3 regions of the Streptomyces sclerotialus genome follow, and region 2 is predicted to be linked to each of the others. Evidence: riboswitches for the same ligand, from Rfam matches in the RefSeq annotation. Region 2 holds a riboswitch; each other region holds the start of a gene.
The links. Region 2 has a riboswitch for cyclic di-AMP ahead of AAC944_RS27085 (M23 family metallopeptidase). Riboswitches for the same ligand answer to the same signal wherever they lie in the genome.

Region 1 (10,097 bases), 1.2 Mb from region 2:
AGAAGATCGCGACGTCGCCGGCCCTGGTCTCGCCCGCGTCCGTCAGCCGGTCGATCTCGTCGGCGACGAACTGCGCCTCGTCGTGCTCGGTGTCGGCGACATAGCCGGTGATCTTCGGGCCGGTGCCGGCGTCCGTCCAGAGGTTCTTCGGGCGGCGGTTCTCGTTGCGCTCGATGACGGCGTTGGCGGCCGAGAGGATCGTCTGCGAGGAGCGGTAGTTCTGCTCCAGCAGGATCGTGGTCGCGTCCGGGTAGTCCTCCTCGAACTGGAGGATGTTCCGGATCGTGGCGCCGCGGAAGGCGTAGATCGACTGGTCGGCGTCGCCGACGACGCACAGCTCGGCGGCGGGCACCTCGGGCGTCCCGGGGCCCACCAGCTCGCGCACGAGGGTGTACTGGGCGTGGTTGGTGTCCTGGTACTCGTCGACCAGGACGTGCCGGAAGCGGCGGCGGTAGTGGTCCGCGACGTCCGGGAACGCCTGGAGGAGGTTCACCGTCGTCATGATGATGTCGTCGAAGTCCAGGGCGTTGGCCTCGCGCAGCCGTGCCTGGTACATCGTGTACGCCTCGGCCAGGGTCTTCTCGAAGCCGTCCGCGGCCGTCGCGGCGAAGTCCTCGTGGTCGATGAGCTCGTTCTTGAGGTTGGAGATCTTCGCACTGAAGGACTTGGGCGGGAAGCGCTTGGGGTCCAGGTCCAGATCGCGGCAGACCAGGGCCATCAGCCGCTTGGAGTCGGCGGCGTCGTAGATCGAGAACGACGACGTGAAGCCCAGCTTCTTGGACTCGCGGCGCAGGATGCGCACGCAGGCGCTGTGGAAGGTGGAGACCCACATGGCGTTGGCGCGCGGGCCGACCAGCTCCTCCACGCGCTCCTTCATCTCGCCCGCGGCCTTGTTCGTGAACGTGATCGCGAGGATCTGGCCGGGGTGGACGCCGCGTGCGCCGAGCAGATGCGCGATGCGGTGCGTGAGGACGCGGGTCTTGCCGGAGCCGGCGCCCGCGACGATGAGCAGCGCGCCGCCGCTGTGCACGACGGCGGCCTTCTGCTGGTCGTTCAGCCCCTCCAGCAGCGCGGCCGGGTCGACCGCCGGGCGGGCGGCGCCGTCGCGGTAGTACGCGTCCCTCGGCGCGGGTGCGTCGTAGCGGCCGCCGAAGAGGTCGTGCGGCACCTCCTCCGCTGCCGGACGGTCCTCGTCCTCGGGAGGCGGCGGCTCCTCGTCCTTGGGCTCGAGGTCCGCCAGGAAGCTGTCGTCAAAGAGGCTGCTCATCGCCCACCGAGTCTAGGCCGCCCCACCGACAGCCCGGCCCCGCCCGCGGAATTCGGGGGCAAGGACACACCTGGGGCGGGGCGGACGGGCGGCCGCGGAGCATACGGCACGCGGCATCCGGTCACGGACGGACAACACCACCGGACAGTCCGTGGTCACAGCCGGGCGCACATCGGCACGGACACGATCAGGTCACGAAAAGATTGCGGGCAAATCGAACATCAGCCTTCACAGGAGTCACACGAGTTGGTTACCGTGCCGACCGGGCAGCCCGCCCCACCGCCGGTGACAGCACCGGCACGGGCCGCCCCGCCGAGTCCGGCCTGTCCGTACGCACGACAGCCGGAGCCGGGGACCCTCCCTCCTGTCGCCGCCTTCGGCCCAGGAGGGCCCACGTACGACCGGGGTGAATCGGCCGCTGCGGAGCGATCCGCACGGCCGTAGGGCACCTTCCGTAGTACGCCGCAGCAATGCGGCATCGCCCGAACCCGACAGCTAACCCGGTAGGCGGTCCACGGAAGGAGTCGCCGGCCTTGGCGTCTCATCGCAAGCCGCGCACCCGCATGCTCACCGTGCCCGCGCACCGCCGCACGGCGGCCGGGCTCACCACCGCAGCGCTGGCCTCGGTCACGCTGCTCACCCAGACCGCGGACGCGGCCCCCAGGAAGCCCGAGCCCTCCATCGAGGAGGTCAAGAAGAAGGTCGACGGCCTGTACCGGCAGGCCGAGGTCGCCACCCAGAAGTACAACGCCGCCAAGGAGCGCGCCGGCACCCAGCGCGAGAAGGTGGACGGGCTGCGGGAGGCCGCGGCCCGGCGGACCGAGAAGATGAACGAGGCCCGGCGTGAGCTGGGCACCTTCGCCTCCGCGCAGTACCGCTCCGGCGGGCTGAGCCCGACCGCGCAGCTGATGCTGGCGCAGGACCCGCAGCAGTTCGTGGACCGCAACCACCTGATGGAACGGCTCACCGGCCGCCAGCAGGAGGCCGTCGCCGACTACCAGGACCAGCAGGCGCAGGCCGCACGTAAGCGGACGCAGGCGGTCAAGGGCCTGGAGGAGCTGCAGAAGTCCCAGGAGACGCTGAAGACGGCCAAGCAGGACGTCCAGGGCAAGCTGACCGAGGCCCGGGAGCTGCTGTCCCGGCTGACCGCGCAGGAGAAGGCGCGGCTCGCGGAGCTGGAGCGCAAGAAGGAGGCCGAGGCGCAGCGCAAGGCCGAGGAGCTGGCGCGGGAGCAGGCCGAGCGCGAGCGGCAGGAGCAGCAGGACGGCGGTACGGGCGGCGGCACGGGCGGTACGGACGGCGGGTCCGGGTCCGGGACGGGCAGCGGGTCCGGTACCGGCTCCGGGACGTCCGACGGTGCGTACGCCACCAAGGCGGAGAAGGCCATCGCCTTCGCCCGCGCGCAGCTGGGCAAGCCGTACGTCTGGGGCGCGACCGGCCCCACGTCGTACGACTGCTCGGGGCTCACCCAGGCCGCGTGGAAGGCGGCGGGCGTTTCGCTGCCGCGGACGACCTGGGACCAGGTGAAGACCGGCACGCGGGTCGCGACGAAGGATCTGCAACCGGGTGACCTGGTCTTCTTCTACGACGACATCAGCCACGTCGGGATGTACATAGGCGACGGCAAGATGATCCACGCCCCGAAGCCGGGCACGAACGTCCGCGTGGAGTCGATCTACTACATGCCGATCTACGGGAACGTACGACCGGCCTGAGCCCCTGGCCAGCCCCCGGAACGACGAAGTGCGCGGCCGCCCTCGGGCAGCCGCGCACTTCGCGTGTCGTGTGTCCGTCGCGCCGGACCGGGCCGGGTGTACCGGGACCGGGCCGGGTGTGCCGGAACGGGCCGGGTGTCAGGTCCAGAGCACGGCGATGCAGATGTTGACGACCGTGAGCAGGCCGACGAGCCCGAAGAGCGGCTTCTCGACCTTCTCCTCGTCCCGCTTCACGTAGACCAGGCCGAGGATCACGATCAGGACGGCGAGCTTGACGCCGATCTTGATGTTGTCGACCGCGTAGTCCTGCATCTGGTTCAGGCCCACCAGGACGACGCCGGTCACCAGCATCGTGATCGCGCCGTGCAGCATCGCGGGCACGAAGCGGGCGGTGCCCGCGCCCATCGCCTTCATCTGCGTGAGGAAGCCGCCGAGCAGCGAGGCGATGCCGATGATGTGCAGGATGACGAACACATTGATCACTACGTCCATAGTGGTCGATCGTAACTGCGCCGCCGCGCCGCCCGGCGGGCAGGTCCGCCCCGCCACGGCTCGAACGGTCGCTCGCCTTCCGGTCGCACTGTCGCACGTCGCCGGTCAGCAGCGTTCACCCGGCGGCGGAAGCGGGCACGGCCCAGTGAGGGAACGGGCAATCGGCGGCAACGACCGCCCGGCCGCCGCCGGGAGGTTTAGCGTCCTCGTTCAGGCGGCCGGCTCCCCACCACCGTCGGATCCGCCCCGGCGGCCGCCGGCCGCCCCCGCCGAAGGTACGGCGGTGGTCCGCTCCCCCTTGAACACGGACCGCCGCCGTACCAGGGGAAGCAGCGGGGCCTCAGGGGCGTCATGACGCTTTGCTGACGCGAGTGGGCCTACGGAATTACTGAGACAACTGACGTCACATGGCACCGTTTCAGCCACCCGCGCCGCCCGTTTTCCGATCTGGTCCAGCGGTCGATCAATTCCGCCGCGGAATTCGACCGCCCGGTCGCATTTGGTCCTCCGCGCCACCCGGCCAGCCGGTAACACCGGGCCTTCCGGCCATATTCAGCCACAGAGAAACCGCACCGGCGCACCGGTCAATGCAGTCGCGGCACATGGCCGCTCACCACGAAGTCCCGCAGCAGGTCCATCGACTGTTTCGGCGCCTCACGGAAGACGCCGTGCCCCGCGTCGGCCAGCACGTGCAGCCGTACGTCCGTGTGGCTCAGCCGGTGCGCGAAGCGGCGGGCCGCCGAGGCGGTCGCCACCGGGTCCTGCTCGCCCGCCAGGATCATCGTCCGGCACGCCAGCCGGTCCAGCCCGCGCCACGGGTCGAAATCCCGCGCCAGCACGGTCCTGAAGTGGTCCAGCACGTCATCGTTCCAGCGCACCCGGCGCAGCCGGTCCCGGCCGGCCGCGTCCCCGCCCGGCTGCCGCGAGTACAGCGGCAGACAGATCCGCTCCCACGCGTCGGTCGTCTCGTCGCCCACGTCACCCGCCCAGTACCGCAGCGCCACGTCCCGCGCCTCAGGCCCTCCCAGCCGTTCGAACATCTCCAGCCGTTCGTACGTGTCGCCGGGCATCACGCTGTCCAGCACCAGCCCCGCGAACCGGTCCGGGTGCCGGATGGCCGCCAGCAGCGCGACCCACCCCCCGCTGGCCGAACCGACCAGCACGGGCCGCTCGATCTCCAGCGCGTCACAGAAGTCGATCGCGTCGTCCGCCCACCGCTCCCACGTCCACTGCCGCGGCTCGCACCGCACCGAACGGCCGCTGCCCCGCTGATCCAGATAGATGACCTGAGCGAAACCGGCCGCGGCGGAAAGCTCCGGCTTGAACAGGGTGTGATCAGCGCCCGGTCCCCCGTGGAGCAGGACGATCGTCGGCCGTTCGGCCATGTCCGGACCGTCCGTCACCAGTTGGGCCCCCTCCACATCGAAGTAGAGCCGAACACCATCACCGATATGTACCCGCACGGCCCTTGACCTCTCTCAAGCAGCCTTCTTTTTCCAAGGATTCGGGTGGCCCCGGCAGCGTTATGCAAGGGGGCCGAATTCGACCGTCACTATTGCGAAGCTCTCGCAATACGATCGGGTCCGTGGACACAATGACCGAGCACCACCGCGTGCCCGTGGCACGGCCCGAGGTCGTGCGCGCCTGGGTGGACGGCTGGGTGCGTTCGCGCGGCACGGACGGCGCGGTCGAGGTACCGGGCGGCTTCCGGATAGCCGTCGGCCGCACCGACCAGGTCGCGCGGTACGTCCTGCCCTCGGCGGACCCCGCGGTGCTGCGCCGCCTGTCCGTCGCGCTCATCACGCCGGGCCTGTGGCTGAAGGTCTGCGCGCCTCGCTCGGCCGTCGAGCCCGCGCTGCCGGCCTCCTGGGAGTTCCGGACGCCGGAATATCTGATGACCGCCCCTCTGGTCCGCGCGGTGCGCGACGGCTCGGGAACGGCGGGGGTGCCCGACGGGCTCGGGGACGGCCTGGTACCGGGCGCCGCGCCCGCACCGCCGCCGGACCCGGCCGTGCTGCCGGGCGGGTACGTCGTCGAGACGGTCGCCCAGGGCGGCCTCGTCGACGCGCGTGCGTTCGCCGCCACGGGGGAGGTGGCGGCGGGCGGCCGCGTCGCGCTGGCCGGCGCGACGGCCGTCTTCGACCAGGTCCGCACGGACCCGGCACACCGCCGCCAGGGCCTGGGCCGGGTCGTGATGACGGCCCTGGCTGCCCGCGCCGCCCAACGGGGGGCGACGCAGGGCGTCCTGGTGGCCCGGGACGACGGTCTGTCCCTGTACCGGGCCATGGGCTGGGAGCTCCACTCTCCGGTCACCACGGCGGTGCTCCGCAGACGGGGTACGCGGTGACTATTCGCCTCCGGCGGCGTACGCGACAAATGCCGCCCAGGCCGCGGGGGCTATCGCCAAAAGGGGGCCTTCGGGCCCCGCTTTGGAATCCCTCACGTATACGCGTGCCGCGTGGGCAGCGACCTCGACGCAGGCACCGCCCTCGTCGTCGCTGTAGCTCGACTTGCGCCACACGAGCTCGTCACTCATATTCCGCCGCCACCTTCCTCACGAACTCAGCCGACTCCTCGACGCAGAGGGCATGTTGGCGGATCATGCCATGCCGCTGCGTCAACTCACTGACCTTCTCGGCGTCAGCGTAGAGCGCGCTCGTCCGCTGGCCTTCGACGTAGACGTACCGGTCGTGGTCGGTCGTCTCCAGGAGCACCATGGGGCCAATGAGGGCCACTCCGCTGCAGCGGCCCATGGGGAGCACCTGGATCGAGATGTTCCGCAACTCACCGATCTCCAGCAGCCGGCAGAGCTGCCGGTGCATGACCTTGCCGCCGCCGACGCCGGTCCGCAGCGCTGCCTCGTAGATGACGAAGTCGAACACCGCACGCGGCCGGGGCCACAGCGCCTCCTGGCGGCGCAGCCGGGCACTCACCCGTTCCTCGACCGTCTCGTCGTCCGAGGGGGGATAGGTCTCGCTCATCAGGACCCGGGCGTAGTCCTCGGTCTGGAGCAGGCCGGGGATGAGCAGCGGCTCGTACCAGTGCACGGCGATGGCTTCGGCTTCCAGGGCCATGTACTCCTGCGAGCGCGTCGGGTACGGCGCCGGTTTCAGGTAGCTATGCGCTGCCAGGAGCAGGCCGCGTGCGCTGCACATGTCGTCGGCGACCTGGAGGAGGCGGAGGGACGGGCGGCGGCGGCCGAGCTCCATCGACTTGACGGTCTCGTACTCGTAGTTGGCCTCCCGGCCCAAGTCCTCCCGGGAGACACCCGCCTGGGTCCGCCACAGCTTGATCTGGTTACCGCAGTAGCGCCAGGCGTCCGACACAGCCCACCTCCGGGGTCGCGCCGTGTACAACGTCATCGTGTACACGAGTCGTGGCTCCATAACGTAAGCCCGAGCGGTCACGCTCTGCGCATGACTGACGGAACACCTCAGGACATCGAGTGGCGTTTGCCGCGAAGCGCACGGAGCGTCGGGAGGGCGCGTACACTGCTCGCCGCACAGGCGCGGGCGTGGAAGATTCCCGACGAAGTCGCGGACACCGCCGTGCTGTTGCTCAGCGAGCTGGCGACCAACGCGTGCCGGCACGCGCACGTGTCACCGGGCCGGGAGCTGCGCGCACGCGCCGTCGTGCGCGGTGGCCGGCTACGCCTGGAGGTCGCGGACGCGAGCAGCGTGCCGCCGGAGCCGCGGGACGCCGGGCCCGGCGACAAGTCGGGGCGGGGCTCGCCCTCGTCGCCGCGCTCGCGGACGCGTGGGGCACCGCGCCCCGCCCGTACGGCGTCGGCAAGACCGTGTGGTGCGAACTCCGCCTGCCGTCCGACGACGTCAGATCAGGCGGCGGGCGGTCGCCCAGCGCGTCAGCTCGTGGCGGTTCGAGAGCTGGAGCTTGCGGAGGACCGCCGAGACGTGCGACTCGACCGTCTTGACGGAGATGAAGAGCTGCTTGGCGATCTCCTTGTACGCGTAGCCGCGGGCGATCAGCCGCAGCACCTCGCGCTCGCGCTGCGTGAGGCGGTCGAGGTCCTCGTCGACCGGCGGGGCGTCCGTGGACGCGAACGCGTCGAGGACGAAACCGGCCAGGCGGGGTGAGAAGACCGCGTCGCCGTCCGCGACGCGGAAGATCGCGTCGACGAGGTCGGTCCCCGTGATCGTCTTCGTGACGTAGCCGCGCGCGCCGCCGCGGATGACGCCGATGACGTCCTCCGCCGCGTCGGAGACCGAGAGGGCCAGGAAGCGGACCGGGCGTTCCGGGTCGGCCATCAGGGACGCGGACCGGCGCAGGACCTCCACACCACCGCCTCCGGGCAGGTGCACATCCAGCAGGACGACCTCCGGCCGGGTGGCCGTGATCACCGTGACCGCCTGGTCGACGTCGGCGGCCTCGCCGACCACCTCGACGCCGGTCACGTCGGTCTGCCCGATCTCGGCCTGGACGCCCGTACGGAACATCCGGTGGTCGTCGACGAGGACCACCCGTGCCCGCCGGGCCTCCCCCTCGCCGCTCCCCTGCGCTGCTTCGGTGGCGTTCATTCCGCGGCCCTCTCCATTTCCAGTTCCACTTCCGTCCCCCCGTCCGGGGCCGAGCGCAGCCGTGCCGTACCGCCGTTGCGCTGCATCCGCCCGATGATGGACTCCCGTACGCCCATCCGGTCACCCGGCACCGCGTCCAGGTCGAAGCCCGGCCCCCGGTCGCGTACCGAGACGAACACCGTCCGGCCCTCCACCTCGGCGAAGACCTGCACCGCGCCGCCGCTGCCACCGTACTTGGCGGCGTTCACCATCGCCTCGCGCGCGGCCTGCATCTGGGCGCCGAGCTTCTCGTCCAGCGGGCAGTCGCCGACGACCACGACCTCGATCGGCACGCCGTGCGCGTCCTCGACCTCGGCCGCCGCCGTGCGGACGGCGTCCGCGAGCCGGTCCGGCTCCTCGTCCTCGTCCTTGCCGCGCCCCTCCGGCTTGTAGAGCCAGGCGCGCAGCTCCCGCTCCTGGGCTCGGGCGAGGCGGGCCACCTCCCGGGGGTCGTCGGCGCTGCGCTGGATGAGCGTGAGGGTGTGCAGGACGGAGTCGTGGACGTGGGCCGCGACCTCGGCCCGCTCCTGGGCACGAATGCGCATCAGGCGCTCCTCCGAGAGGTCCTGCGTCATGCGCACCAGGTAGGGGCCCGCGAGCAGGGCGATGCCGACGACGACGGCGAGGGCGGCCTGGAGGACCGAGCCGAGGTTCCGCACCGAGCCCTGGAGGATCACGATGGCGGTGACGCCGATGCCGACCAGGAGGACGCCGGCCGCGCCGCGCACGAAGGGCAGCACGCCCTTGCGTCGGCCCAGCTCCAGCCACTGGGCGCGGCGGGCGTTGTCGGCCTGCCGCCACACGAGGGCGACGCCCGCGCCGATCAGCACCACCGGCCACAGGTAGGCGTTGGCCCGCCCGCCGAGCTCGAAGTTCGACGCGAGGACGAAGGCGCCGATGACCAGCGCGATGAGGGCGAAGAGCTGGCCCTTGTCGGGGCGGCGGACGCGGCGGCGGCGCCCGTCGGGGCCCGCACCCTCAAGGCCGTACGCGCCGTACGCGCCGTACGCCGGGTGCCGGTGGGCGTCGACGCCGCCGACCCCCAGGGGCACGAAGAACCAGAACGCGGCATACAGAAGGGCGCCCATGCCCTGCGCCACGAGGAGCGCGACGAAGACGACCCGTACCCAGGAGACGGGCAGCCCCAGGTGGCCGGCCAGGCCGCGGGCGACACCGCCGAGGAGCCGGCCGTCGGCGCTGCGGTAGAGGCGGCGCGGGGGCGGGCCGTCGGGGTCGGGCACCGGGGCGTAGGGGCCCTCGGTACGGGGTGGGGCGGTCGTCATGCTCCCGATCGTCACATGCGGACGGACGCCCGGGCATCAGGGTCGTCCCTGATCGTCCCCTGATCGGTCGCGTGCCTGCTTCCGCCTACTTCTCCCGGAAGCCGTCGCGGGCCACGTTGAAGACGTTCTGGTACTGCGCCCACTGGGCCTTCGGCGCGGACAGGTAGAGCGCGTACTCGTTCTCGCCCTCCTTGCCGAAGCCGAGGTCGATGGCGCGGAACTCACGCGCCCGGCCCTGGAAGGTGAACTCCCAGATCGCGGCGGGCTGCCCCTGGAAGAGCGTGTCCTGCAGCCGCAGCCGCTCGTACCCCTCCGACTTGGCCTTGAGCTGCTGCTCGACCTGCTCGAAGTGGCGGACGTGGTTGGAGCTGGCGAAGCCCAGCACGCTGACCTTGAGGCCGACGAGGCCGGACGGATGGAGGTAGTCGACCTCGTTGCGGTCCGGCATGGCCTTGCGGGTCCAGCCGTCCGGCACCGGGAAGGAGACGCCCATCTTCTTCTCGGTCACGAGGTGGTAGCCCTCGGGGACCTTCGGCGGGGCCTGCTCGCCGGCGCTCGCGGAGGCGGACGGCTCGTCGGATCCGCCGGGGACCGCCTGGACCCCGCCGCCGTCCCGCAGGAGGTGCAGCACCCCGGCCGTGACCGCGCCCGCTGCCACGACGGCCACCGCGCCCCACAGGACGAAGCGCAGGGGGCGGCGGCGGGCGGGGGCCGGCCGGTCGGCCGCCGCCAGGTCACCCACGGGGACACGGCTGGTGGCGGAGGT
Region 2 (10,097 bases):
CGACGCGGACGCCGTCACGGAGCGCATCCACGCCTGCGGCGGCACGATCGGGGTCGGCCCGCTGGACGCCGACCGGGCGGGGCGGATGGCGCTCGCCTCGGACCCGCAGGGCGCGGTCTTCGGGATCTGGCAGGGGCACACGATGAAGGGCACGGCGGTGGTCGGCGAACCCGGCACCCTGGCGTGGAACGAACTGGTGACCCAGGAGGCCGCCACGGCCGCCAGATTCTACGAGCACGTCTTCGGCTTCGAGGCGGAGGCGGACGGCGGGCCCGGCTCCGACCACGTGACGCTGCGCCTCAAGGGGCGCCCGGTGGCGGGCATCCGGGGCGTGGGCGATGCGCTCCCCGGAGACCGGGGGCCGCACTGGACGACGTACTTCGCGGTCTCCGACACGGACGCCGCGGCCCGCCGGGTCGTGGAGCTGGGCGGACGGGTGACCGGCGGTCCCCAGGACTCGTCCTACGGGCGGCTGGCGGTGGTCGCCGACCCGGAGGGGGCCGAGTTCACGGTGATCCAGCGGCCTGCGGGATGACCGCGAAGGGCACGCCTGCGTGGTGACCGCGGAGGGCACACCTGCAGGGGTGACCGCAGGGAGCCGTACCGTTCGGCCGCTCTCCCCTCACTCCGCCACGTCGACCGGGACGGCCGGGTCGACCGGGTCGGGGTCGGCCGGGTCGACCGGGAGGACGTCCGGGGAGAGCGCCGCGGCGTGCGCGGACGCGGCGGTCTGGCGGCGCCTGTGGTGGCGTCGGCAGAGGACCTCGTACCCGACCTCGGTCCCGGCCGCGTACACGTCCCCCACGACCACCTGGTCGCCCTCGACGACCATCTGCCCGCCGACCGTACGGGCGTTGTGCGTGGCGCGGGCGCCGCACCAGCACAGTGCCTCGACCTGAAGCACCTCTATGCGGTCGGCCAGTTCGACCAGCCGCTGGGACCCGGGGAAGAGCTTGCTGCGGAAGTCGGTGGTGATCCCGAAGGCGAAGACGTCCAGTTCCAGGTCGTCCACCACACGGGCCAGCTGCTCGATCTGGTCGGGGGTCAGGAACTGCGCCTCGTCGGCGATGACGTAGTCGACCCGGGCGCCGGAGCTGATGCGGCCGACGACGTAGGCGTAGAAGTCCAGGTCGTCGGCGACCTCGACGGCGTCGACGGCGAGACCCAGCCGCGAGGAGAGCCGGCCGCTGCCGGCCCGGTCGTCCCGGGTGCAGATGATGCCCTGCAGACCGCGTGCGGAGCGGTTGTGCTCGATCTGCAGCGCGAGCGTCGACTTCCCGCAGTCCATCGTGCCGCTGAAGAACACCAGTTCAGCCATGGGGGATGTGGTCGCCTTTCGGGCGCGCGCCGGACCGTACCGACGTCCATCGGGTCGTACAAGGGGGTTATGGGAAGGGGGTCACGAGGGGGCGGAGCCAGGAGGACACGGCCGCTCGCCACGGCCGCTCGCCGTATCGATTCGCCCCCCCACTTCCCCCATGGGGGAACGGAGAGCCCCTGCTCAGCACAGTAACGGGTGCCACTGACAACGCATGCCGTGCGCGTCAGGTGCGGACTTCCAGGAGGGGGACGAGCTGTTCGACCGGGGTCATGGAGCCGTGCATGCCGACCATCGCCGATTCCCGCGGTTCGTTCTCGCTCGCGATGATCACCATGTCGGCATGCGCGGCGGCCACCACATCACCGATCCTGCTCCGTACCCGGTCGTCGACGTGCGGTCCGAACCACCCGGCGGCGATCGCCTCCTCGCGTCCGGCCACCCACATCCGGTCGCCGACCACCTCGCGCCAGACCGCGAGCACGTCGTCGGCCGCGCCCGGATGCGCGTACACATGGCGGCAGCGGCCCTCGCCGCCCAGCAGGCGCACGCCCGCACGCAGTTCCCAGTCCTCGTCGAAGTCGACGCGGGACTCGGGGTCGAACGGGATGTCGAGCATGCCGTGGTCGGCGGTGATGTAGAGGGCTGAGCGGGGCGGGAGCTGCTCGGCGAGGCGCTCGGCGAGCCGGTCCACGTACATCAGCTGGCCGCGCCAGGCGTCGGAGTCGACGCCGTAGCGGTGGCCCTTGCCGTCGACCTCGGAGTAGTACGTGTAGACGAGCGAACGGTCGCCGGCGGCCAGCTGCTCGGCGGCCAGGTCCATCCGGTCCTCACCGGAGAGCCGGCCGTGGAACGTGCCGCCGCTGAGCGCGATCCGGGTGAGCGGGGTGCGCTCGAAGTCGGGCGCCGAGACCTGGCAGGTGTGGATGCCCGCGGCGTGCGCCTGCTGGAAGACCGTGGGGTACGGCTGCCAGGCGTGCGGGTCGGTCCAGGGGTACCAGCGCAGCTGGTTCATCAGCGCCCCGGTGGCCGGGTCCTGGACGGTGTACCCGGCGAGGCCGTGCGCGCCCGGCGGCAGGCCCGTGCCGACCGAGGCGAGCGAGGTGGCCGTGGTGGACGGGAAACCGGCCGTCATCGGGCGCCCGGTGCCGTTCATGGAGGTACCGAGCAGCGAGGTGAGGAACGGCGCCTCGTCCGGATGCGCGCGCAGCACCTCCCAGCCCAGCCCGTCGATCAGGAAGACGCAGGCGCGGTCGGCGGGCGCCAGCTCCAGGCTCGTCGGCTGCGCGTGGGCCAGGCCCTGGCCGGCGGTGACGGCGGGCAGCAGGTCGGCGAGCGAGCCGGTGCCGTAGCGGGGCACCGGCGCGGTGGCGAGGTCCAGCGGTTCGGGCCAGGCGGACGCCGGGTCCACGGCGTAACCCGCCATCAGCGGGCGCCGGAGGCTGCGGTGGCTTCGGAGAGCGCCTGGGCGAAGGCGAGCGTCTGCCGGACGGTGTCCGGGCCGTCGCCAGCCTCGCTGACGCGCAGCGAGAGGTCGTCGGCGGTGGAGGAGCCGGTGTAGCCGTGGTCGGCCTCGCAGTTCGGGTCGCCGCAGCTGGCGGGCTCCAGGTCGAGCCGGGAGACGGCGCCCCAGCCGATGGTCAGCACGACCTCGCGGGGCAGCTGGCCCGGGGTGTACGCCTCCGGGTTGGCGACGACGCGGCTGAGCACCACGGAGGAGATGCGGCCGAGCTTCACCGACTCCGTGGAGGTGGTGGCGTACGGCGTCGGCGACGTGGCGTCGGCGGCCTGCTCGTCGGTGTGGCTGACGATGAAGCGGGTGTCCGTGAGGACCAGGACCGTGACGTGGCGGCGTACTTCGTTGGCGTCGAAGGTCGTCTCCTGGTGGACCACGTACGACACCACGGGCTCGCCGCCGATCGCGGCCTGCACCGCCTCGGCCACGAGTGCCGGGTAATAGCCGCTGCGCTCGATCGCCGCGCGCAGCCCCTGGGTCGTCGTACCGGTCTTAGCCATGGGATCCATCCTACGGGGCGCCGGGCCCGGTACGGGCCGCAGGCGGGCGGGCCGGGGGTCAGTACACGGGGAGGCGGCGGGGGCCGAGGTCGGTGGTGGCCGGGGGGCGTGCCAGGCGTACGGAGGCGCTGAGGACGGAGAGCCCCTGGGGGGCGACGACGACCGGTTCCAGGTCGATGCCGACGACCTCGGGGTGGTCGTCGACGAGCCGGGAGACGCGCAGCAGCAGTTCCTCCAGGGCCGCGCTGTCCACGGGCTGCGAGCCGCGCCACCCGAAGAGCAGCGGTGCGCTCCGGATGGAGCGGATCTGTTCGGCGACGTCGCGGTCGGTGGCGGGGATGAGGCGGTGTGCGGTGTCGCCGAGGAGCTGGGAGGGGGCGCCGGCCAGCCCGAAGGAGAGGACGGCACCGGCCGCGGGGTCGATGGAGGCCCGGATGAGGGTGTCGACGCCGCGCGGGACCATGGCCTGCACCACGGGGCGCAGCTCTTCGGGCTTCCCGAGGAAGTCGGTCAGCTCCTGATAGGCGCGGCGCAGGGCGCGTTCCCCCGGGAGGTCGAGGCGCACGCCCCCGAGGTCGGCGCGGTGCCGCAGGTGCGGCGCCGTGGTCTTCAGGGCGACCGGGTAGCCCAGGGCCTCGGCGGCGCGCACGGCGGCGTCCGCGTCGGGAGCGGGGAGGGCGGCGCGTACGCGGATGCCGTAGCGGCCGAGCAGGGCCGCGGCCTCGTCGGCGGGCAGCGCCACGGAGCGGTGGGGTTCGGCGTCGGCGGTGAGCTCGTCGAGGAGCCGCTCGATGTCGGCGCCTGCCGCGGCCTCCTGGATGTCGTCGTACTCGGGGACCTTGCCGGGCGCCGCGGACTCGCGGCGCCAGGTCGCGTACCGGACGGCCTCGGCGAGGGACCGTACGGCCCGCTCGGCTGCGGGGTAGGCGGGGATGCGGGGCAGCCCGGAGGGGCGCTCCCGCGGCGTCCCGGAGGTGTCCTCGGCGGCTTCCTGCTCGCCCGTGCTTCCCGGCGTCTGCGGAGATTCCGCCGTGTCCGAGAGCGCCCCCGCCAGTTCGTCCATCGCCAGGTGGACGACGGTGACCGGCTTGGCGGGGCCTTCGGCCGCGGCCTCGCGCAGGGCCGTGGCGAGGGCCGCGATCTCCTCGGGGTCCGCGCTGCTGCCCTCGGCGACCCACGGGATCGCGGTGAGGAGGACCGCGTCGATGCGGTCACCGGCGAGGGCGTCGGCCAGTGCGGCACGGAACTCGGCCGTCGTGGCGGCGAAGGGCAGTACATGAGGGCGCTGCGGGCGCAGCCCCTCGGTGAGGCACGCGTCGTACGCGAGGAGGGCGAGCGCTTCGGAGTTGCCGAGGATCGCGACCCGGGGGCCGGCGGGCAGCGGCTGGGAGGCGAGCAGCAGTCCCGCGTCGATCAGCTCGGTGACGGTGCCGACCCGGATGACGCCGGCCTGCCGCATGAGGGCGGAGACCGTGGCGTCGGGGATGCGGGTGGCGGGGACGGTGTGGCCGAGCGGGACGGTGCCGCTGTGCCGGGCGCCCTTGACGACCACGACGGGCTTGGCGGCGGCGGTGCGGCGGGCGAGCCGGGTGAACTTGCGGGGGTTGCCGATCGACTCCAGGTACAGCAGGGCGACGTCGGTGGCGGGGTCCTCGTACCAGTACTGGAGCAGGTCGTTGCCGGAGACGTCGGCGCGGTTGCCGGCCGACACGAAGGTGGAGACCCCGGCGATGGCGCCGTCCCCGGAGCCGCGCTCGTGGAGGGCGCTGAGCAGTCCGATGCCGATCGCGCCGGACTGGGTGAAGAGGCCGACGCGGCCCGCGCCGGGCAGCCGGGGCGACAGGGAGGCGTTGAGGCGGACGCCGGGGGCGGTGTTGATCAGTCCGAAGGCGTTCGGGCCGACCAGCCGCATGCCGTACGAGCGGGCCTGGCGCAGCAGTGCGCGCTGCTTCTCGCGCCCTTCGGGGCCGGCCTCCGCGTACCCGGAGGTGAGGATGACCAGCCCCTGGACGCCGTGTTCGCCGCAGTCGCGGACGACGTCGGGGACATGCTCGGCGGGTACGGCGACGACGGCCAGGTCGACGGGGCCGGGGATGTCCCGGAGCGAGCGGTAGGCGGGTACGCCCTCCGGGTCCAGCGTGCTGCCGCCTTCGGGGAAGGCGCGGTTGACGGCGTACGTGTGGCCGGTGAAGCCGGCGTCCAGGATGTTGCGCAGGGCGGAGCGACCGACGCCTCCGGGGGCGCGCCCCGTACCGATGACGGCGACCGACCCCGGGGCGAGCAGCCGCTGTACGGAGCGGGCCTCGGCGCGGTGCTCGCGGCCGCGCATGACGGCGACGGACTGCTCGGTGGGTTCCAGGCCGAATTCGAGGCGGACGACGCCGTCCTCGAAGGTGCGCTTCTGGGTGTAGCCGGCGTCCGTGAACACCTTGATCATCTTGGTGTTGGCGGGCAGGATCTCGGCGACGAAGCGGCGGATGCCGCGCTCGCGGGCGACCGCGGCGATGTGCTCCATGAGCGCGGAGGCGACGCCGCGGCCCTGCTGGTCGTCCTGGACGAGGAAGGCGACCTCGGCCTGGTCGGCGTCAGGCCCGGTGGCGGGCCGGCCGTCGGCGCTGATGCGGTCGTACCGGACGGTGGCGATCATCTCGCCGCCCACGAAGGCGGCGAGCCCTACCCGGTCGACGTAGTCGTGGTGGGTGAAGCGGTGCACGTCGCGGTCGGAGAGCCGGGGGTAGGGCGCGAAGAAGCGGTAGTACTTCGACTCGTCGGAGACCTGCTCGTAGAAGGAGACCAGGCGTTCCGCGTCGTCCGGGGTGATGGGGCGGATCCGGGCGGTGCCGCCGTCACGCAGCACCACGTCGGCTTCCCAGTGGGCGGGGTAGGCGGCGGCATCCGACGGCGTCTCCATGCGGACAGCGTACGACCGGCTGCGTATCAGGGGGCGGCCGAAGTGCCGGAGGGCGCCTCGGACACGACCGTACGTACCCCGCGGCGGGACGGTGCGTACGAGCGGGTCTCAGCATGCGTACAGCCTGGGCGTGACGCAGGCTTGGGCTTCTAGGATCCGAGCGCTCGTGCGGGCTGGGCACACCGGACCACCGGTGCCCGCGTGAGACACTGGTCTAGACAACTTTTCCGACCCGAAGGGCAACACAATGGCTGAGCGCCGCGTCAATGTCGGATGGGCCGAGGGTCTGCACGCCCGCCCCGCCTCGATCTTCGTCCGTGCGGCCACCGCTTCCGGCGTGCCGGTCACGATCGCCAAGGGCGACGGCAACCCCGTCAACGCCGCTTCCATGCTCGCGGTCCTGGGCCTGGGCGCCCAGGGTGGCGAGGAGATCGTGCTGGCTTCGGACGCCGAGGGCGCCGACGCCGCGCTGGACCGCCTGGCGAAGCTCGTCTCCGAGGGCCTCGAGGAGCTCCCGGAGACGGTCTGACCCTTCGGGCAGGCCGGCGGCCGCACGCCGCCCGGCACCGCCTTCACGGCCCCGCCACGGTGACTCCCGCAGGAGTCACGGGCGGGGCCGTTTCGCACGGTGGCGGGCCGGACCCGTCACCCGCCGTCCCGCCGCTGCAGTCGCCGAGGAATTCTTCACCCGCCCCGCCTGCAGACGGCTTACGCGGCACACCCGAATTTCCCTTTTCGAAGCCGCGCGAGAATATTCGGGCACGCCGAACCAGGGGGGCTGAATTCCCCAGGAGTTGTATACGGCAGCGGTGTTAATTCTGGACGCGCGCCATGTTTACGGGCTGTTTCGCTTCCCTCACCCCCGGCGCGGGATGGCGCAGCCGGTAGGCGGGCAGTGCGCGCTCCACATGTGCGGTGGTCAGCGCACGGGCGCGTTCGGCGTCGCCGCGCGCCACCGCGTCCACGATCGCGCCGTGCTCCTGCCAGTACCGGCCCACGTCACCGGGCGGCGTCCGGCCCAGGTCGACCGCGTACACCCAGTCGATCTTGCGGCGCACCTGGGTGAGCAGCGCCGTCATGCTGGCGCTGCCCGTCGCCTGGGCGAGCGTCTCATGGAACCAGCCGTCCAGCTGCCGCAGGTCGGCAGGGTTGCCGTGGGGGGCCCTCGCGCGCCCGATGCGCACCAGACCGCGCAGCACCTTCAGGTGCGCGGTGGAGCGGCGGGTCGCGGCACGGGCGGCGCCCAGGGGCTCCAGGAGGAGCCGGATGTCCAGGAGGTCGGCGGCCTCCTGCTCGGTCGGCTCGGCCACGCACGCGCCGGCGTGCCGCCGGGTGGTGACGAACCCCTCGGACTCCAGGGTGCGCAGCGCCTCTCTCACGGGGACGCGGGAGACGCCGTACCGGGAGGCGAGCAGCTCCTCGATCAGCCGGGAACCGGGCGGGAACACACCGGAGACGATGTCGTCGCGAATCGCCGTGCAGACCGCATGCGCCGAAATGTTCCCTCGCATCGTCCGTGCCTCCGCCGCAATCCTCTGGAAACGCCGCCGGGCGACGCCTTTTCCGCGACTCTATGACACCGGACGGCCATTTCCGACGGCCGTGACGAATTCATGGATAATTTTTGGCCGGTGAACGGGTATTCGCGGGGAAGCGGGGACGCGAGCGCGTCCGGAAACGCCGGAACCCCGGCCGGTGGGCCGGGGTTCCGAGGGGCACGCGGGGTGCGCCGTACGATGCGGGCCGCCTCAGACGTTGACGCCGTGCGAGCGCAGGTACGCGATCGGGTCGATGTCCGAGCCGTAGTCCGGGCCGGTGCGCGCCTCGAAGTGCAGGTGCGGGCCGGTGGTGTTGCCGGTGTTGCCGGACAGCGCGATCTGCTGGTTCGCGGAGACCTTCTGGCCGACCGAGACGCTGATGGACGACAGGTGGCCGTACTGGGTGTACGTGCCGTCGTCCATCTTGAGGACGACGTTGTTGCCGTACGCGCCGCCCCAGCCGGCCTCGACGACGGTGCCCGCGCCGACGGCGTGGACGGCGGTGCCGGAGGCGGCGTGGAAGTCGATGCCGGTGTGGCTGCCGGAGGACCACAGGCCGCTGGAGGCCTTGTACGGCGTGGAGACGTAGCTGCCGGCGATCGGCGAGACGTAACCGGAGGCGCTGAGGGTGGTACGGGCGTCCGAGCGCGAGGCGCGGGTCTCGCCGGCCTTCTTGGCCGCGGCCTTCTTCTCGGCGGCCTCGGCGGCGGCCTTGCGCCGCTCCTCCTGGGCCTTCTTCTTGGCGGCCTCGGCGCTCTTGACGGCGGCGTCCTCGACCTGGGCGCGGGCGGCGGCGACCTCGGCGGCCTCCTCCTGCGCGTCGGCCTGCGCGACGATGTTGTCGGCGACCCGGTCACCGGTGTCGGCGATGGCGCGGGTCAGACCGGCGTCGGTGACGGTGGCGGCCGGCTCCTCGCCCGCGGCCAGCGCCGGGGAGGCGATGGAGACGGCGACGCCGGTCGCCGCGGCTATGCCGGCGATGTTGCGGGTGGTCCGGGCAGCACGGCCGGGGCGGCGATGCTTGCCGGTGGCACGGGTGAACGCCATGACCGGCGCACTCCTTTCCTTCCTTCTCGCCTACCGGGTTAGCTGACGGGTTCGGAGCAGGAAGGTCTCCTACGGCCCCCTCCGGAGAGGGCGCCGATTCACCCCAAGGGACATGTGGGTCCCCGGCTCCCCTGGCTCGCGCCGTACGGGGACTCGGCGATGACTGCCCGGCGGCCGCGGGTGCGGCGCACTTCTGTCGAACAGCCGGACCGACGCTAAACGGGACATCTCGCGATCAGCAAACAGAATCGGGAGTTTGTGCCGGACGCCACACGGGGCACAGGCAACCACCTACTGCATTCCGGACAAAAGCGAAGATCCCGGGCCGCATTGGCGACCCGGGACCCGTTATGTCCTGGTATACGGGCGGCGTTGACAGGCTTCACGCCACCGTCGACGGCACCGGTACGACGTGCTCCGGTCCGTGCTCGCACCCTGCCGGGCAGGCGACGTTCACACCCGCTACCGCAACGGCCGGCAGCGGTCCGCTTCCGCCGCCGGTCCCTCCTGATCAGCCCTTGACGACCGACACCTCGCCGATGCCCAGCTTCCGTACCGGCTCCGCGATCTGCGCCGCGTCACCGACGAGGACCGTGACGAGCCGGTCCACCGGGAAGGCGTTGACCACGGCGGCGGTCGCCTCGACCGTGCCGGTCTCGGCCATGCGCCGGTACAGCTCCGCCTGGAAGTCGTCGGGGAGGTGCTGCTCGACCTGGTCGGCGAGCGTCCCTGCGACGGCCGCGGCCGTCTCGTACTTCAGCGGCGCCACACCGACCAGGTTCTGCACCGCCACGTCGCGCTCGGCGTCGGTCAGCCCCTCGGCGGCCAGCGTCCGCAGCACCTTCCAGAGGTCGGCCAGCGCCGGCTCCGTGGACTCGGTGTCCACCGAGCCGCTGATGGCCAGCATCGCGGCGCCCGTGCCGTCAGCGGAGGAGCGCAGCACCTGACCGAACGCCCGCACGCCGTAGGTGTAGCCCTTCTCCTCGCGCAGCACACGGTCCAGCCGGGACGTGAGCGTGCCGCCCAGGCAGTAGGTGCCGAGCACCTGCGCCGGCCACACGCGGTCGTGCCGGTCGGCACCGATCCGGCCGATGAGCAGCTGCGTCTGGACGGCGCCGGGCCGGTCCACGATGACGACACGGCCGGTGTCGTCGGCGACGATGGGCGAGGCCGCGACCGGCTCGGCGGTGGAGCCCGTCCACGCCCCGAGGGTCTCCGCCAGCGCCGCGTCCAGGTCCACCCCGGTGAAGTCCCCGACGACCACGGC
Region 3 (10,097 bases), 2.6 Mb from region 2:
GACGCCGGTCCGCGCGCGGCACGCCAGGCGCTGCAGTTCCGCTTCGAGGCGGCCCAGTGCCTGGAGCAGCTGGGCGAGGCCGCGGCCGCACTGGAGGAGTACCGCACGCTGCTGCCGCACTTCGAAGCGGTGCCCGACGACCCCGTACGCCCGCTGGAGATACGCCGTTCCATAGGTCACCTGCTGCTCGCGCTCGGCGAGCGCGGCGCGGCGCAGGAGACGCTCGCCCGGCTGCTGTACGACGCGGAGCGGGTGCACGGTGCGCACCATGTCTTCCCGGCGGAGGTGCGCCGGACCCTGGAGTGGCTGGCCCGCGTCCGCTGAACCGCTGAACCGCTGAACCGCAGGATCCGGTCGGACCTGCGGGTGGCCGTACCACCAGGTGGAGCGGACGTGCGGACGGCCGCACCACCCGGGCTGGTAGGGCCGTACCGCCGCGGAGCAGCGGCCGTACCGTCCGGCGGCGGGACCGTACCGCCGCGGAGCAACGGCCCGCCGCAAGGGTACGAAACACAAAAGTGCCGCAATCGTTGGTCGAATTGCTGGTCCGCGCCGCGCGGACTTCATACCATCGATCAACGCCAGGACTGAGACGCCCGCGAGGTGCTGAAGGCCCCCGCTGTCGTTCATGATCTTCGCCGGGAGGCCGAATGCTCCGCCGTAGGACTGCGCTCTCCGTTTCCGCCGCCGCTGTCGTGGCGGCCCCGCTCCTGTCCGCCTGCGGCAGCGACGCGCACCCCGGTGCCGCGGCCGTCGTGGGCGGGGAGCGGATCACCGTGGCGCAGCTCCAGGCGCGGGTGAAGAACGTCCGTACGGCCCAGGAGGGCGCCCCGCAGGGCGCACAGATGATCCAGAACACCGGCCGGCTCAGCGTGACCATGCTCAACAGCATGATCTTCGACAGGGTGCTGGCGCGTAACGCGCAGGACGCCGGCGTCGAGGCCAGCCGGTCCGACGTGCAGAAGTGGCGGAACACCGCCGAGCGGCGGGCCGGCGGCGCCGAGCGGCTGAAGGCGATGTCGCTCCAGCAGGCCATCGCGCCGAGCGAGATCGACGGCATGGCCCGTAACCAGATCCTGATGGACGGCATCGCGAAGAAGCTGGGCGTGAACCGGCAGACGCCGCAGGGCCAGCAGAAGCTGGCCCAGGCGCTGGCCAAGACCTCGCGTGACCTCGGTATCGATGTGAACCCGCGCTTCGGCGAGTGGAACGACAGCCAGGTCATGCTCGGCGAGGCGAAGACTCCGTGGGTGCGTACGGAGCAGAAGCAGCAGGTGTGACACCGGGGCGGCCGGACGGCAGATCCGACGGACGGCAGATCCGACGGACGGCCGGGCACCAGGCACGGCGTGCGCCCGGCCTGCCGCCCGGCCGTCCGCTCCCGTGCGTTACGTTCGACGGGTGAACGCTTCCGCCACCGGCCGCCTGGTCCTGCTCACCACCAGCCACCGGGTCGCGCCCGGCCTGCTGTCCTGGCCCGCGTGGCAGACGCTGCGCGCCGCCGACCGCGTGCTGTGCGCCGACCCCGACCACCCGCAGCTGCCGTACCTCGCCGAGGCGGGCATCACGGCCGAGACCGCCGAGCCCACCGCCCGTGAGCTGGTCGACTACTGCGTGGCGGGCGGCCGTACGGCCGTGGTGCTGACGTCGGCCGCCGGGGAGAGCGCGCTGACCGACGGGCTCGCCCGGCTCGCCGGGTCGGGCCGCGAGGCGATGCCCGACCTGGAGCTGCTGCCCGGTTCGTACGACCTGCCCGGTGCCCGGCTGCTGGACCTCGTACAGGTCATGGACCAGATCCGGGCCGCCTGCCCGTGGAGCGGCGTGCGGACCCACGAGGATCTGGCGAAGTACGGCCTGGAGGAGATGTACGAGCTGGTCGAGGCGATCGAGGAGGGCGACCGGGAGGCGCTGGCCGAGGAGCTGGGCGACGTACTGCTCCAGGTCGTCTTCCACTCGCGGATCGCGCAGGACGACCCGGACGAGCCGTTCTCCGTCGACGACGTCGCGGGCATCATCGTCGACAAGCTGATCCACCGGCACCCGCACGTCTTCGGTGACGAGGAGGCCGCGACGCCGGAGGACGTCAGGGCGCACTGGCTGCGCACCAAGGCCGCCGAGAAGCAGCGCGAGTCCGTGACGGAGGGCGTGCCGCTGGGGCAGCCGGCCCTGGCGCTGGCCGCGAAGCTGGCCTCCCGGGCCCGCACCGCCGGCCTCGACGTGCCGGTGGCCGGCGAGGGCATCGGGTACGAGCTGCTGGCGCTGGCCGCGCGGGCCCAGGAGGAGGGCACCGACCCGGAGACCGCGCTGCGGGCGGCGGCCCGTACGTACCGGGACGCGATCGTGGCGGCGGAACGGGCGGGCTAGGGGCTTCTCAGGAGGGCCCCGCGGCCGACCGGTTACGGTCGGAGGGTGCACGACACCACCGCTTCCGCCTGCCCTGAACTCTTCACCTGGGAGTTCGCCGCCGATCCGTATCCCGCGTACGCCTGGCTCCGGGAGCACGCGCCGGTGCGCAGGACGGAGCTGCCCAGCGGGGTCGAGGCGTGGCTGGTCACCCGGTACGCGGACGCGCGCGAGGCGCTGGCCGACCCCCGGCTGTCGAAGAACCCGCAGCACCACAGTGAGGCCGCGCACGGTAAGGGCAAGGTCGGCATCCCCGGCGAGCGCAGCGCCAACCTGATGACGCACCTGCTCAACATCGACCCGCCGGACCACACCCGGCTGCGCCGCCTCGTCTCCAAGGCGTTCACGCCGCGTACGGTGGCGCGCTTCGCGCCGCGCGTACAGGAGCTGACCGACCAGCTGATCGACGGCTTCGCGGCGCGCGGCGAGGCCGACCTCATCCATGAGTTCGCGTTCCCGCTCCCCATCTACGCCATCTGCGACCTGCTGGGCGTGCCGCGCGAGGACCAGGACGACTTCCGGGACTGGGCCGGGATGATGATCCGGCACGGCGGGGGACCGCGTGGCGGGGTCGCCCGGTCCGTGAAGAAGATGCGTGCGTATCTGGCCGACTTGATCCACCGCAAGCGGGAGTCGCTGGCGGCGGAGGAGACCGGGGACGAGGACCTGATCTCGGCCCTCATCCGGGCCTCGGACCACGGCGAGCACCTCACCGAGAACGAAGCGGCGGCGATGGCGTTCATCCTGCTGTTCGCCGGGTTCGAGACGACCGTCAACCTGATCGGGAACGGTACGTACGCGCTGCTGCGCAACCCGGAACAGCGGGCGCGGCTGCAGGCGGCGCTGGCCGCGGGCGACGAGGAACTGCTCGCGACCGGGATCGAGGAACTGCTGCGTTACGACGGGCCGGTGGAGCTGGCGACCTGGCGGTTCGCGACGGAGGAGCTGGCCATCGGCGGGCAGGTGATCGCCGCCGGCGAGCCCGTACTGGTGGTGCTGGCGGCCGCCGACCGGGACCCGGCGCGGTTCGCGTCACCGGACACCCTGGACCTCGGGCGCCGTGACAACCAGCACCTCGGATACGGGCACGGCATCCACTACTGCCTGGGCGCGCCGCTCGCCCGCCTCGAAGGCCGTACGGCGCTGGCGACCCTGCTGACCCGGCTGCCCGATCTCGAACTGGCCGCCGATCCGGACGAGCTGCGCTGGCGCGGCGGTCTCATCATGCGCGGACTGCGGGCGCTGCCGGTGCGTTTCACGCCGGAAGGCGCGCCGGACGAGGAGCGGGACGCGCCAGGTGGCGAGTAGTCCGGAGGGGCTTCGGACGCCCCGTCAGAACGGGCATTTCCGCAGGTAACGGGGTGCGGCAAGGGGGTCGGCGCCGGGCAGAACTGACCCGGCGTCAGCGGCGTGATCTACACGTGATCTCCGCTACACCGGCTTGAGACCGGACCAGGCCCCCGCTACTTTGCCTGCGACAACTCAAGCCGCCGCTCGAAAGGCACCCGCATGCGCTCCGGCAACGGTAGACACCGCCGCCCCCGCCAGGCCCCCGCCCTCCTGGTGGCGGCCTCCGTCACGGGCGCAGGGCTGGCCCTGCCGCTGCTGGCGGCGGGTGGCGCGCAGGCCGCCGACACCGCCACGTGGGACCGCGTCGCGATGTGCGAGAGCGGCGGCATGTGGAGCGCCAACTCCGGCAACGGCTTCTACGGCGGGCTGCAGCTGACCCTGGAGATGTGGAAGGACTACGGCGGCGAGTCCTACGCCGAGCGTCCGGACCTCGCCAGCCGCTCCCAGCAGATCGCGGTCGCCGAGGCGATCCTGAACGACCGCGGCCCGGACGCCTGGCCCAGCTGCGCCGTCAACGCCGGCCTCGACGTGGACGGCCTGATACCCGACGTGGACCCGGGCGGTTCGGAGACGCCGGTGCCGCAGCCCTCGGAGCCGGGCGACGACGCCTCCGGCAGCCCGTCCGGCAGCCCGTCCACCGGCACGGGCGACGACGGCGGTGACAACGCGGGACAGCCGTCCGACAGCGCCACATCTCAGCCCTCCGGGGATGCCACGTCCGAGCCTTCCGGCGGCGCCACCAACTCGCCGTCCGGCGACGCCACCGCCACGCCGTCCGGCGGCGGCGCGGACCAGGGCGGCGGGGATGCCGAGGGCTCCGGCGAGGACACCGCCGGGCCGCGCGCGGGCGACCCCGCCGACCGGCCCTCCGGCGACGCCTCGGCCCCCGGTACCGGCCGCCACCGCGGTGACGCGGACGACGGCAAGGGCGGCGAGGGAGAGGACGGGCGTCCGGCCGGGCGGCACGCGTCGCGCGGCGGTGAGGCGCACCGCGGTACCCCGGCAGATGACGGCATGTACACGGTGCGGCCGGGCGACAGCCTGTCCGCGATCGCCGACGCGCAGGGGCTGACCGAGGGGTGGACGGGTCTGTACGACGCCAACGAGGGCGTCATAGGGGCCGACCCGGACCTCATCCACCCTGGTCAGCGACTCGACCTGAAGCAGTGACGGGCGGCCCGCAAGGGCCCCGCAAGGGCTAAGTGCGGGCCGGTTGTGCCCAATTGGGGAAAGTGAGACATGGGTCTCGTCCCGGGGTGTTTCCGGCCGCCGTGTCCGTTGTTTCCATACCGTGTTCGACCTGCGCAAACGGGCGGTTTCGAGGCTCGAAACCGGTCAACTGTCCTACGAATGGGTGGTTTGAACCGCTGAGGGGTGTGTGTTTACGTTCTTCACCGCTCGCACCAAGTGAGCCCGCCGATCATTCGCCGAATCCTGCCGGTGATCGGTCGGACAACCGTCGCGCAAGCGCCGTAGGCAGGAGCGGGGGACCCAAGGTAAGTGCCGTACCGCCGCGGAAACGCAGCGGCCGGCTTGGGGTGAAGCCGGGTGTGCGGACAGCGCATCCGGCCGGGCCACTCACAGCCCGAACCCGACAGCTCACCTCGCAGGCGTCGGTGAGGAAGAACAACATGCTCAAGGGCAAGCACCGCCGCCCCTCGAAGGCCGTCCGTGCCGTCACGCTCGCCGGTGTCGCCGGCGCGGCCGTGGCCGTCCCGCTGATGACCGCCGGTTCCGCCAACGCGGCCTCGGTCGCCACCTGGGACAAGGTCGCCCAGTGCGAGTCCGGCGGCAACTGGTCGATCAACACCGGTAACGGCTACTACGGTGGCCTGCAGTTCTCGAACTCCTCCTGGGCCGCCGCCGGCGGTACCAAGTACGCGCCGCGTGCCGACCTGGCCACCAAGGACCAGCAGATCGCCACCGCCGAGAAGCTGCTCGCCATGCAGGGCCCGGGTGCCTGGGGCTGCGCCGGTGCCGGCGGCCTGACCGCCGGTGGCCCGGCCGCGCAGGTGAACACCGGTGGCTCCGGCCAGGCCCAGCAGCAGGCTCCGCAGCAGGAGGCCCCCAAGCAGCAGGCCGCCCCGCAGCAGGAGGCGCCGAAGCAGCAGGCCGCCCCGAAGCCGCAGACGACGCAGCCCCAGGCCGCGCCGAAGCCGGCCGCCGGTCACGGCAACTACACCGTGAAGTCCGGCGACACCCTCGGCAAGATCGCCAAGGCGCACGGCGAGAACTGGAAGACCGTCTACGAGAACAACAAGTCGACCGTCGGCGGCAACCCCGACCTGATCTTCCCGGGCCAGAAGCTCGAGGTCTGATCCCGTCGGCCTGCCGGCCGCCCGTGAGACCGCCCCGCCGCGACGCGAACGCCCCCGAGCGCGTCACGGCGGGGCTTCACGTTTGCGTGAGCGGGGCCATCCGGGCGGCAGGCCGCTCAGATGCGTAGTGCCGGTTTTGCCGGATACGTCCGCGACAAAAAGTGGTTCTTACCTCCCGGATTGCGGGCCTTTGGGGCCTTTTTCGTCTCACGCACGGGGCTAGGGGCAGGCGGACGGCGCGAAGGCCGTTAGGCTCGTGCTGCAGAACTCCAGAAACCCACGAAGGAGACAACGTGCCGTCGATCGACGTCGTCGTAGCTCGCGAGATCCTCGACTCGCGAGGCAACCCCACGGTCGAGGTCGAGGTCGGCCTCGACGACGGCAGCACCGGCCGCGCGGCCGTGCCGTCGGGCGCCTCCACCGGCGCCTTCGAGGCCATCGAGCTGCGTGACGGCGACCCGAACCGTTACCTCGGCAAGGGCGTCGAGAAGGCCGTGCTGGCCGTCATCGAGCAGATCGGCCCCGAGCTGGTCGGCTACGACGCCACCGAGCAGCGCCTCATCGACCAGGCGATGTTCGACCTGGACGCCACCGACAACAAGGGCTCCCTGGGCGCCAACGCGATCCTGGGCGTCTCCCTGGCCGTCGCGCACGCCGCGTCCGAGGCCAGCGACCTGCCGCTGTTCCGCTACCTCGGCGGCCCGAACGCGCACGTGCTGCCCGTTCCGATGATGAACATCCTCAACGGTGGGTCGCACGCCGACTCCAACGTGGACATCCAGGAGTTCATGATCGCCCCGATCGGCGCGGAGTCCTTCTCCGAGGCGCTGCGCTGGGGTGCCGAGGTCTACCACACCCTCAAGAAGGTCCTGAAGAGCAAGGGCCTGGCCACCGGCCTGGGCGACGAGGGCGGCTTCGCCCCGAACCTCGGCTCCAACCGTGAGGCTCTCGACCTCATCCTGGAGGCCATCAAGGAGGCCGGTTACACCCCCGGCCAGGACATCGCGCTGGCGCTCGACGTCGCCGCCTCCGAGTTCTACAAGGACGGCGCGTACGAGTTCGAGGGCAAGTCCCGCTCGGCCGCCGAGATGACCGAGTACTACGAGGAGCTCGTCGCCTCGTACCCGCTGGTCTCCATCGAGGACCCGCTGTTCGAGGACGACTGGGACGGCTGGAAGACCATCACCGAGAAGATCGGCTCCAAGGTCCAGCTGGTCGGCGACGACCTGTTCGTGACCAACCCCGAGCGCCTGGCCCGCGGCATCGAGGAGGGCTCCGCCAACGCCCTGCTGGTCAAGGTCAACCAGATCGGTTCGCTGACCGAGACCCTGGACGCCGTCGAGCTGGCCCAGCGCAACGGCTTCAAGTGCATGATGTCGCACCGCTCCGGCGAGACCGAGGACGTCACCATCGCCGACCTGGCCGTCGCCACCAACTGCGGCCAGATCAAGACCGGCGCCCCGGCCCGCTCCGAGCGCGTCGCCAAGTACAACCAGCTGCTGCGCATCGAGGAGATCCTCGACGACGCGGCGGTCTACGCGGGCCGCAGCGCGTTCCCGCGGTTCCGCTCTGCTGACCAGTAAGCACAGCAAGGGCTGAGCCCCGCGCCTGAGGGCTGAGCGGCCCGAAGGTCCCGGCGGCCTGAAGGCCTCGGCTTCCGTACGTCCCCGGCAGCGGTCCCGTACCGTTGCCGGGGACGTATGTACGAGGCGAGGCAGGGGAGGTCACATTGTCCGGTGAACGGTTCTCGACCGCGACCCGGCTCAAGGCGCTCGGCGAGCAAGCCGCCGCCCGGGTCTACCGTGCCCGCTCCCCGCGGCGCAGCCGGCTCACCGGCCGCGCCGCGCTGCTCGCGCTCGTACTGTGCTCGCTGGTCGTGGCCCTCGCGTACCCGATAAGGGCCTACGTCTCCCAGCGCTCGGACATCGCCGAGCAGCGCCGCGAGGCCGAGACGGCCCGGGAGGCGGTGCAGCGGCTCCGCCAGGAGAAGGCGCGCTGGCAGGACCCGGCGTACGTACGCCAGCAGGCCCGCCGCCACCTGCACTACGTCCTGCCCGGCGAGACCGGCTACACCGTCGTGGACGGCACCGGCGCCGGCCGGCCGCGCGCCGCCACGGGCGCGGTGCAGCGCCCGTGGTACGAAGCCATCTGGTCCGGCCTGGACTCCGCCGACGCGCGAGGGCGTGCCGCCGGGGGATGATGGGGCGGCCGACCGTACAACCCTGACGACAAGAGAAGCCTGCATGGACACGCCGCCTCCCCAGACCGAGCCCACCGAGCCCACCGACGCGGACGTCGCGGCGTTCCGGGAGCAGCTGGGCCGCCCGCCGCGCGGCCTGCGCGCCATCGCGCACCGCTGCCCCTGCGGCAACCCGGACGTCGTCGAGACGGCCCCGCGCCTGGAGGACGGCACGCCCTTCCCCACGCTGTACTACCTCACCTGCCCGCGCGCGGCCTCCGCGATCGGCACGCTCGAGGCGAACGGCGTGATGAAGGAGATGACCGAGCGGCTGGCCACCGACCCCGAGCTGGCCGCCGCCTACCGCGCGGCGCACGAGGACTACATCCGCCGCCGGGACGCCATCGAGGAGCTGACGGGCTTCCCGAGCGCGGGCGGCATGCCGGACCGCGTGAAGTGCCTGCACGTGCTGGTCGGTCACTCGCTGGCGGCAGGGCCCGGCGTGAACCCGCTGGGCGACGAGGCCATCGCCATGCTGCCCGAGTGGTGGAAGAAGGGGCCGTGCGTGCGCCCCTGCCAGGACACCGGCACGACCACGGACACCACGGACACCACGGACAAGGGAGCCTCCGAGTGAAGCGCGTCGCCGCCATCGACTGCGGTACGAACTCCATCCGTCTGCTCGTCGCGGACCTCGACCCGGAGACCGGCGAACTGAAGGACCTGGACCGCCGGATGCAGATCGTCCGGCTCGGCCAGGGCGTGGACCGTACCGGCCGGCTGGCGCCGGAGGCGCTGGAGCGGACCTTCGCGGCCTGCCGGGAGTACGCCGCGGTGATCGAGGAGCTGGGCGCGGAGCGGGTGCGCTTCGTGGCGACCTCGGCCTCCCGTGACGCGGAGAACCGGGACGACTTCGTCCGCGGCGTGGCGGACATCCTGGGCGTCGAGCCCGAGGTGATCACCGGTGACCAGGAGGCGGAGTTCTCCTTCACGGGCGCGACGAAGGAGCTGACGGGCCGCGCCGACTTGGAGAAGCCGTACCTGGTCGTCGACATCGGCGGCGGCTCCACGGAGTTCGTGCTCGGGTCGGACTCCGTCCGCGCGGCGCGCTCCGTCGACATCGGCTGTGTCCGGATGACCGAGCGGCACCTCGTCCACGACGGCGAGGTCGTCGACCCGCCCGGGGAGGGGCAGATCGCCGCCATAAGGGCGGACGTCGCGGCGGCGCTGGACCAGGCCGCCGAGGCCGTGCCGCTGGCCGAGGCGCACACGCTGGTCGGACTCGCGGGGACGGTGACGACGATCGCCGGGATCGCGCTGCGCCTGGACGCGTACGACTCGGCCGCCATCCATCACTCGCGGATCCCGCTGGGGAAGGTCCGGGAGATCACCGAGCAGCTGCTCGGCTCCACGCACGACGAGCGTGCGGCGATTCCGGTCATGCATCCGGGCCGGGTGGACGTGATCGCCGCGGGTGCCCTCGTACTGCTTTCGATCATGGAGCGTACGGGCGCTCAGGAGGTCGTCGTCTCGGAGCACGACATCCTGGACGGGATCGCCTGGAGCATCGCCTGAGAGGCCCGCTGAGCGGGTTCTGAGGGGGCTTGAAACGGGCCTCGGAGCGTGCGGAGGACGCGTTCCGGGGCCCCTTCGCGTCGTGTCGGCGAAAAAGTTCGTGAAACTCTTCACATGAAAAAAGCGCCCGATGGGGCAACAAGTCGCCCGCCACTCGCCCCTTCGGGGCTCACATGTGGCCGCGCACCGGGGAATGTGCGGTTTCGGCGGGCTTAAAGACTCGCTTATGCGGTGCGTGGTCCAGCCTCACGAAGGGGCTCCAGCCCTGATGA

Region 1: it holds a riboswitch for cyclic di-AMP, as region 2 does, so the genes downstream of both, AAC944_RS22135 (C40 family peptidase) here and AAC944_RS27085 (M23 family metallopeptidase) in region 2, are expected to answer to the same signal.
Region 3: it holds a riboswitch for cyclic di-AMP, as region 2 does, so the genes downstream of both, AAC944_RS15665 (transglycosylase family protein) here and AAC944_RS27085 (M23 family metallopeptidase) in region 2, are expected to answer to the same signal.

Annotation. Positions count from the first base shown of each region.
Region 1 is NZ_JBFOHP010000002.1:4,962,018-4,972,114, reverse strand. It holds gene pcrA (DNA helicase PcrA) at 1-1,267, opposite strand, end outside; cyclic di-AMP (ydaO/yuaA leader) riboswitch at 1,598-1,792, shown strand; gene AAC944_RS22135 (C40 family peptidase) at 1,801-2,982, shown strand; gene AAC944_RS22130 (hypothetical protein) at 3,121-3,474, opposite strand; gene AAC944_RS22125 (alpha/beta fold hydrolase) at 4,059-4,859, opposite strand; gene AAC944_RS22120 (GNAT family N-acetyltransferase) at 5,069-5,821, shown strand; gene AAC944_RS22115 (DUF397 domain-containing protein) at 5,822-6,010, opposite strand; gene AAC944_RS22110 (helix-turn-helix domain-containing protein) at 6,003-6,800, opposite strand; partial or broken gene AAC944_RS22105 (ATP-binding protein) at 6,891-7,133, shown strand; gene AAC944_RS22100 (LuxR C-terminal-related transcriptional regulator) at 7,305-8,009, opposite strand; gene AAC944_RS22095 (PspC domain-containing protein) at 8,006-9,331, opposite strand; gene AAC944_RS22090 (protein kinase domain-containing protein) at 9,417-10,097, opposite strand, start outside.
Region 2 is NZ_JBFOHP010000002.1:6,124,762-6,134,858, reverse strand. It holds gene AAC944_RS27120 (VOC family protein) at 1-535, shown strand, start outside; gene AAC944_RS27115 (thymidine kinase) at 623-1,318, opposite strand; gene AAC944_RS27110 (alkaline phosphatase family protein) at 1,545-2,744, opposite strand; gene AAC944_RS27105 (DUF5998 family protein) at 2,744-3,334, opposite strand; gene AAC944_RS27100 (bifunctional acetate--CoA ligase family protein/GNAT family N-acetyltransferase) at 3,393-6,245, opposite strand; gene AAC944_RS27095 (HPr family phosphocarrier protein) at 6,493-6,774, shown strand; gene AAC944_RS27090 (GntR family transcriptional regulator) at 7,058-7,756, opposite strand; gene AAC944_RS27085 (M23 family metallopeptidase) at 7,994-8,830, opposite strand; cyclic di-AMP (ydaO/yuaA leader) riboswitch at 8,844-8,999, opposite strand; gene AAC944_RS27080 (M16 family metallopeptidase) at 9,342-10,097, opposite strand, start outside.
Region 3 is NZ_JBFOHP010000002.1:3,545,076-3,555,172, reverse strand. It holds gene AAC944_RS15690 (serine/threonine-protein kinase) at 1-324, shown strand, start outside; gene AAC944_RS15685 (SurA N-terminal domain-containing protein) at 651-1,280, shown strand; gene AAC944_RS15680 (nucleoside triphosphate pyrophosphohydrolase) at 1,402-2,364, shown strand; gene AAC944_RS15675 (cytochrome P450 family protein) at 2,410-3,711, shown strand; gene AAC944_RS15670 (transglycosylase family protein) at 3,913-4,923, shown strand; cyclic di-AMP (ydaO/yuaA leader) riboswitch at 5,212-5,381, shown strand; gene AAC944_RS15665 (transglycosylase family protein) at 5,385-6,071, shown strand; gene eno (phosphopyruvate hydratase) at 6,365-7,654, shown strand; gene AAC944_RS15655 (FtsB family cell division protein) at 7,801-8,271, shown strand; gene AAC944_RS15650 (DUF501 domain-containing protein) at 8,315-8,887, shown strand; gene AAC944_RS15645 (Ppx/GppA phosphatase family protein) at 8,884-9,825, shown strand.